3 regions of the Enterobacter vonholyi genome follow, and region 3 is predicted to be linked to each of the others. Evidence: predicted binding sites of a transcription regulator. Region 3 holds the regulator's gene; each other region holds the start of a gene.
What was found. The regulator Fur, encoded in region 3, represses iron uptake genes when iron is present. The targets are predictions, from matches to a motif close to ATAATAATGAGAACNACTATCAA.
Positions count from the first base shown of each region.

Region 1: the regulator Fur is predicted to act here: its motif matches at 1,225-1,247, upstream of feoA (ferrous iron transporter A).
Region 2: the regulator Fur is predicted to act here: its motif matches at 1,101-1,123, upstream of ftnA (non-heme ferritin).

Region 1 covers NZ_CP162152.1:4,105,356-4,107,627, reverse strand. The annotation lists gene feoB (Fe(2+) transporter permease subunit FeoB) at 1-926, opposite strand, end outside; gene feoA (ferrous iron transporter A) at 957-1,184, opposite strand; gene AB3N39_RS19350 (Tex family protein) at 1,488-2,272, opposite strand, start outside.
Region 2 covers NZ_CP162152.1:2,721,461-2,723,732, reverse strand. The annotation lists gene tyrP (tyrosine transporter TyrP) at 1-212, opposite strand, end outside; gene ftnA (non-heme ferritin) at 463-960, opposite strand; gene yecR (YecR family lipoprotein) at 1,165-1,503, opposite strand; gene azuC (stress response protein AzuC) at 1,738-1,821, shown strand; gene AB3N39_RS12825 (DUF2766 family protein) at 1,929-2,180, shown strand; gene AB3N39_RS12820 (anaerobic C4-dicarboxylate transporter) at 2,222-2,272, opposite strand, start outside.
Region 3 covers NZ_CP162152.1:1,266,575-1,268,846, reverse strand. The annotation lists gene fldA (flavodoxin FldA) at 1-437, shown strand, start outside; gene fur (ferric iron uptake transcriptional regulator) at 729-1,175, shown strand; gene chiQ (ChiQ/YbfN family lipoprotein) at 1,268-1,594, opposite strand; gene chiP (chitoporin) at 1,642-2,272, opposite strand, start outside.

The DNA.
Region 1 (2,272 bases), 1.6 Mb from region 3:
ATAGGCTGGAGTGCGCCGCCGATGTTAATGGCGAGCAGGAACATCACGTACATGACCAGCAGGAAGATGGGCAAACCGAGGAAGCGGTTAAGCACGACCTTATCCACCGCCGCCGTAAAGCGGCTGGGCTCTGCCGTCAGGGCGTTACTGACAACGTCGCAAATCGAGGCTATGGCCTGGTAACGCGCATCGGCGATATGCAGCGCCGGGTCGTCCAGCTCGTCGCTAAGACGAGCCACCGTCGCGTCCAGCTTATCGGCCGCATGTCCGGCGTAGGCGCGGCTGTAGATATCGCCTTCCAGCATCTGCAGTCCAAGCCACAGCCGCTGTTTCGCAGGCATACTGTTGTCCATCTCCTGCGCCAGCACGTTGGCTTCACGCAGGAGAGGCTGCGCGTAATGCACAAGCTCAACGTCGCGATTTCCCGCGTGACGGTCAATGGCCAGCTTCAGCGCATCAATACCGCGAGCGCGCGTCGAGACCAGCGGAACGACCGGGCACCCCAGGCGCGAGGAGAGGGCATCGACGTCGATGCGCAGCTTTTGTTTCTCTGCGATGTCGAGCATGTTGAGCGCCACGATGCAGGGGATACCCAGCTCAAGCAGCTGCAGCGTCAGATAGAGGTTACGCTCGAGGTTTGAGGCGTCGACCACGTTGATCAGCAGGTCCGCGTCGCCGCCAAGAATATAGTGACAGGCGATTTGCTCATCGAGCGAGGTTTGCGACGAAATGGTGGTTAAGGAGTAGGTGCCGGGAAGGTCAACCAGCGTCACCTGGTTGTCTGTCGTCGTGAACTGGCCCTCTTTACGCTCAACCGTCACGCCCGCCCAGTTGCCCACGCGCTGGCGAGCCCCGGTCAGCTGGTTAAAAAGGGTGGTCTTGCCGGAATTAGGATTGCCAATTAAGCCAATAGTTAACTTTTTCATTTTTTTAGACTCACTGAAACCGCTGGCTTGTTATCGGGATAAGGCTTCGACTTCTATTAACGCGAGGTCTTTCTTACGCAGCACCAGATTTACGCGGCGGGTTTCGATATGAACCGGATCGCCCAGCGGCGCCACGCGCACGACCTGGAATGACGAGCCGGGCAGCATGCCCAGCGACAGCAGCTTTTGCCGATAGGCAGGGCTAATTTCGCGGGTAAAACCGGTAATCTTCCATGCACTGTCTGGAGTGAATTGCATAACGCCTGATTCCACGAAAGGTTAAATTATCTACTATGGGATGATAATGAGAATAGTTTTTATCAGCAATATTAAAACTGTGACGGAATGTTGTTTGCGGTATTAATTTACGGCCTGTTTGACCTTGCTCAATATTTGCTGAATTGCCTGGAAAACGAAAAGGGGAGTATTTGTTAACGGGGTGATAATTAGTGGTTTAAATATGGCTATGCAATCGGTTTCATATATTTCGATATGATTATTCCCCTCATCCCGGCCCTCTCCCTTCTGGGGAGAGGGTTAGGGTGAGGGGCATTTACAACCTTAGCGTTTTTTACCCATCGCAGCCGCCAGCGCATCCATCATCGCGCTGTTGCCTGCAGGCTGAGTATCACGTCCGCGCGGTTTTGCCGCTTTCGCGGCGGGACGCTGCTGTTCGCGGCCTCCGCCATTGCCGCCGCGGCGCGCGTTGGTGTCGCCCGGCTGCTCGTCCAGACGCATGGTCAGCGCGATACGCTTGCGCTGCAGATCCACTTCCAGCACTTTGACCTTCACGATGTCGCCCGCTTTGACCACGGTGTGCGGGTCTTCAACGAACTTGTCGGCAAGGGATGAGATATGCACCAGACCATCCTGATGCACGCCGATATCCACGAACGCGCCAAAGTTGGTGACGTTGGTCACCGCGCCTTCCAGCACCATGCCGGGCAGCAGGTCGTTCATGGTTTCCACGCCGTCGGCAAAGGTCGCCGTTTTGAACTCAGGACGCGGATCGCGGCCCGGCTTTTCCAGCTCTTTAATAATGTCGGTGACGGTTGGCACACCAAATTTGTCGTCGGTGAAATCAACGGCTTGCAGGTTGCGCAGGGCGCTGCTGTCACCCATGAGATCTTTCAGCGCCTGCTGGGTGGCGGCCAGGATGCGTTCCACCACAGGGTACGCCTCCGGGTGCACGGTGGAGGCATCCAGCGGGTTATCGCCGTGGTTGATGCGCAGGAAGCCCGCACACTGCTCAAAGGCTTTTGGCCCCAGACGGCTCACCTTCAGCAGCTGCTGACGGTTCTGGAACTGGCCGTTCTCATCACGCCAGGCGACGATGTTCTGCGCCA
Region 2 (2,272 bases), 1.5 Mb from region 3:
GCAAGCGAACCCAGGCCGGTGTCGGCGGGGACGTGCTGGTAAACCTCAAGCAGCAGCAGGGCGGTGTAGCACATCAGCGCCCAGAGCGTACCCAGCAGCAGCAGGGTCATGCCAAATCCCACGCCCGCGGCCGCCAGGGGCATGGCCAGCATTCCTGCGCCAATTGTCGTTCCGGCGACGATAAAAATACTTCCCAGGGTTCTGTTTTTCACGCTTTCCTCTACAACGCTTCTTAACCGCGACAAATCTGCGGCGCAGAGTAAGGGAAAAGCCGTAACTCGTCAAATCACCGTTACAAGTACTGTAATTAAAAGTTTACGAATTGCGCTGCCGGCAATTCTATGACGTGGGGCGACGCTCAGGCGTAACGTAAACAGGGCGTACAGGGAATAAAATGGGTATTTCGATGCGGGGGAGGGAAGGTAAATTAACGCGGTGCCGGAAACCGGCACCGCGCTGAAATTAATTCTGAGTATCGAGAGTGGAAAGTTCTTTATCAATAAAGTAAAGACCTTCACCGGATTTCCCCACCAGCGATAATTTATCCAGCACGGATTTAAACAGCTTCTCTTCTTCGTGTTGTTCAGCGACGTACCACTGCAGGAAATTAAAGGTTGGATAATCCTGGCTGGTCATCGCAGCATGAACCAGTTCGTTAATTTTCTGGGTGATCAGCTGCTCGTGCTCGTAGGTGGCGCGGAACAGTTCATCGAGAGAATTATACTCAGCAAACGGTGAGGCCACGGTGTCAATGCGCGGCAGGCTGCCCGTATCTGTCAGATAATCAAACAGACGCTGCATGTGGGTCATCTCTTCCTGAGCGTGACGACGCAGAAACGCGGCCGCACCTTCGAAGCTGTGGTAGCTGCACCAGGCGCTCATCTGCTGGTAGAGCAGGGATGAAAAAAGCTCAAGATTCATTTGTGCGTTGAGCTTGTCGATCATTTCAGTTTTCAGCATGGTGACGCTCCGGATTATTATTTCTGGTCCACAATGAGCGACACTATAATTTGTTATTTAATTATTTGCAAAACGTAAAATTATTATTTTATTTATTCAAAATACGAATGGGAATAAAACGCATTGGCGATTTTTATAATGTATTAATGAGAATTATTTTTGTTCGTAATGAAATAAACTGCCAGCACACGCTGGCAGCTTCGATTAATACCACGGATTATTTGACTTAGGATTAACGGCGTAACCCATACATTTGTACTGGATAGTCACGCTCTCGTTCAGGCACAGAGAACCGCTTGTCAGGGTACAGGTTTTAATGGGCTGACCATAGGCTGAGGCGGTAGCATACCCCATGCTCTGACACGCTTTTGCCGCCGTGCCGTTATTCACATACTCATCGGAATATGCATTTTGCAGCGCTGCCTGGCCGTAGTCGAGGCGGACGATTCCGTTTGGGGCATCGAGACTACTGACTTCAGCCTGGCGGTTAATACTACACCCCGCGAGCAGCAGGATTGTGCCGGCTACAATGACTCTTTTCATGGTTCGCTCTGAGTGGATGGAAATACGTTATCGTACCCGCAGATGCCCGCTGCAATGCCTGGAATAGCCGGACAATCTGCCCTCACTCTTTGCAACGGGTCCGGGATTAACGCTGTCAGGCCACATGCGGATTAAATTGTGATGCATGTCACAAAAATATTGATTTTTGTGACAGTGGTCATATTATAGGCACGTTGACAATAAAGTTGTATAACAAGTTAATGGAGCCTCATCGTGAAACTGCGCAAAATCCTGAAAAGCATGTGGGCCAATTACTGCCGCACGTTCAAAGACGTGCCGCCGGGCGCCATGTTCTGATAAAAAACCTGCTTCGGCAGGTTTTTTTATACCTGCAGGCGTTGAAGGGGAGATGTCAGGGGGCGTGTTTTGCTAATATGGCGGCCTTTAAATAAGGAGAAAGCCCCATGTCACAAAACCTGAGCGCCGATCAGGAACTGGTCTCTGACGTTGTCGCCTGTCAGCTGGTTATCAAACAAATCCTTGATGTTCTGGACGTGATTGCGCCGGTTGAAGTGCGCGAGAAGATGTCTACCCAGCTCAAAAACATCGATTTCGCCAGCCATCCTGCTGCCGCTGATCCGGTAACGCTTCGTGCGATCCAGAAAGCCATCGCGCTGATCGAGCTGCGATTCACGCCGCAGGGTGAATCCCACTAAGCAGGGAAATGGGCGACGGTACGTGTCGCCCTTTGATGCTGTCAGAAGAACGTCTGGACCAGCAGGTAGCTCGCCGCGCACGCGCAGCTCAC
Region 3 (2,272 bases):
ATGTGCATGACATTGCCAAGAGCAGCAAAGAAGATCTGGAAGGCTATGATATTCTGCTGCTGGGTATCCCAACCTGGTACTACGGTGAAGCCCAGTGCGACTGGGATGATTTCTTCCCGACGCTGGAAGAAGTGGACTTCAACGGTAAGCTAGTTGCCCTGTTTGGCTGCGGTGACCAGGAAGACTACGCTGAGTATTTCTGTGACGCGCTGGGTACCATCCGCGACATCATTGAGCCGAATGGCGCGGTTATCGTAGGCCACTGGCCGACCGCTGGTTACCACTTCGAAGCGTCTAAAGGCCTGGCCGATGACGATCATTTCGTGGGTCTGGCCATCGACGAAGACCGTCAGCCAGAACTGACCGCAGAGCGCGTTGAGAAATGGGTTAAGCAGATCCGTGAAGAGCTGCACCTGGACGATATTCTTAACGCCTGATTTTTCTCGCGGCGCAACGGCGGTTGCGCCCGTGCACCAGGTCAAACCGATTAAATTAATTGCTACAATCTTTTAACTTTTTCGCCCAGACCTGTACAATGTCTCCCTGATAAAATGTGGTTTTCCATCGAGCAAGTTTGTTGGTGATACCCCATTTTTATAAGCATATTTTGCCTGAGACTTGCAGTTTTCATTTAGCCATGGCAGTTCTATAATGAGACGCATTATCCCAGGTGCATTTTCTGTCACTTCCTACAGAAGTGAATCGTTTAGCAACAGGACAGATTCCGCATGACTGACAACAATACCGCATTAAAGAAGGCTGGCCTGAAAGTTACGCTTCCTCGGTTAAAAATCCTCGAAGTGCTTCAGGGTCCAGACAATCACCATGTCAGTGCGGAAGACCTTTATAAACGTCTTATCGACATGGGTGAAGAGATTGGGCTGGCTACCGTCTATCGCGTGCTGAACCAGTTTGATGACGCGGGCATTGTCACCCGTCATAATTTCGAAGGCGGTAAATCTGTTTTCGAACTGACCCAGCAGCAGCACCACGATCATTTGATCTGCCTCGACTGCGGCAAGGTCATTGAATTCAGCGATGATTCCATCGAAGCGCGCCAGCGTGAAATCGCCGCGCGTCACGGTATCCGCCTGACCAACCACAGCCTGTATCTTTACGGTCACTGCGCTGAAGGCGACTGCCGCGAAGATGACCACGCGCACGACGCAAAATAATCAAGTGTTCATACTCTGAGCCAGCCGAAAGGTTGGCTTTTTTTTGCCAGAAAAAAGCCCGGTAAGCGCAGCGCCACCGGGCGTAAAGCAACTTATTTATTATTGTTGCGTATCTCGTTCCAGATCTTATCGCAACGCTTGGTCACTTCCTGATCGTTACCGGTTTTACGCGCCTGGATACAGGCCTGGTAATCCATCACGCGGACATTCTCCCGCGTCGCAAACTGCTCATGCGCTTTCTCTTTCTTCAGCACGTTCAGCACGCTCTGACAGGCGTCAATTTTCTCCGGCGATCCTTCTGCTGTATTAATACAGGCGCTATAGGCCTCCTTCAGCCGGGAATCTTCTTTCGGTGCCTCACTCTGAGCACACGCCACCAGCCCTGATGCCAGTAACGCGACGATTACGATTTTTTTCATCATATGCAGTCTCCGGTCCGGCGGGATCTAACCCGCCGGAAGATTCATCAGAAGATAGTGAACGGTGCGATAACCATGAATTTCACGTCACGTTCATCCTGGAAGATGTTGCCGTAACCGCCCGCGTAGCTCGGGATATCGGAGTGGTTGTCATATTGAGTGAAGTGCAGTTTGAACATTGTGCCTTTCGCGCGGCCATCCTGCAGGGTATAGATAGCATCGAGGCTGTAAGAAGACTCTTTCAGGCGATAGTTGGGATCGTAGTATGCGTCCGGAGTTGCCATATCGGCAGGTTTTGCATCCCAGGCGTAAGCGTAAGAAGCGCCCACCGCCCAGCCAGGCAGGTTCCAGTTTTTCAGGTCGTACATTGCGCCGAAGAAGACCGCTTTCTCGCCGTCGGCGTTGAAGTCTGAGCGGTTATCCCACCAGATATCAAGACGACCGTTGGATGAGGCATAGGTCGGGGTCATACGCTGCAGGAAGTAGCCCTGCTGCCCTTCCGCCTTCACCCATGTTCCTTCCAGACGTAAATCAACCTGACCGACCTTATAGCCGAAGGTTAGCGCCTGCAGCCACGCGGTGCCATCATAAATGTCATTGACGCCACCGTTGCTGACTTTGTCGCGCGTACCGTAGAACTGATAGCTGGTACTCAGCGGGCTACCCGCGACATCAAAC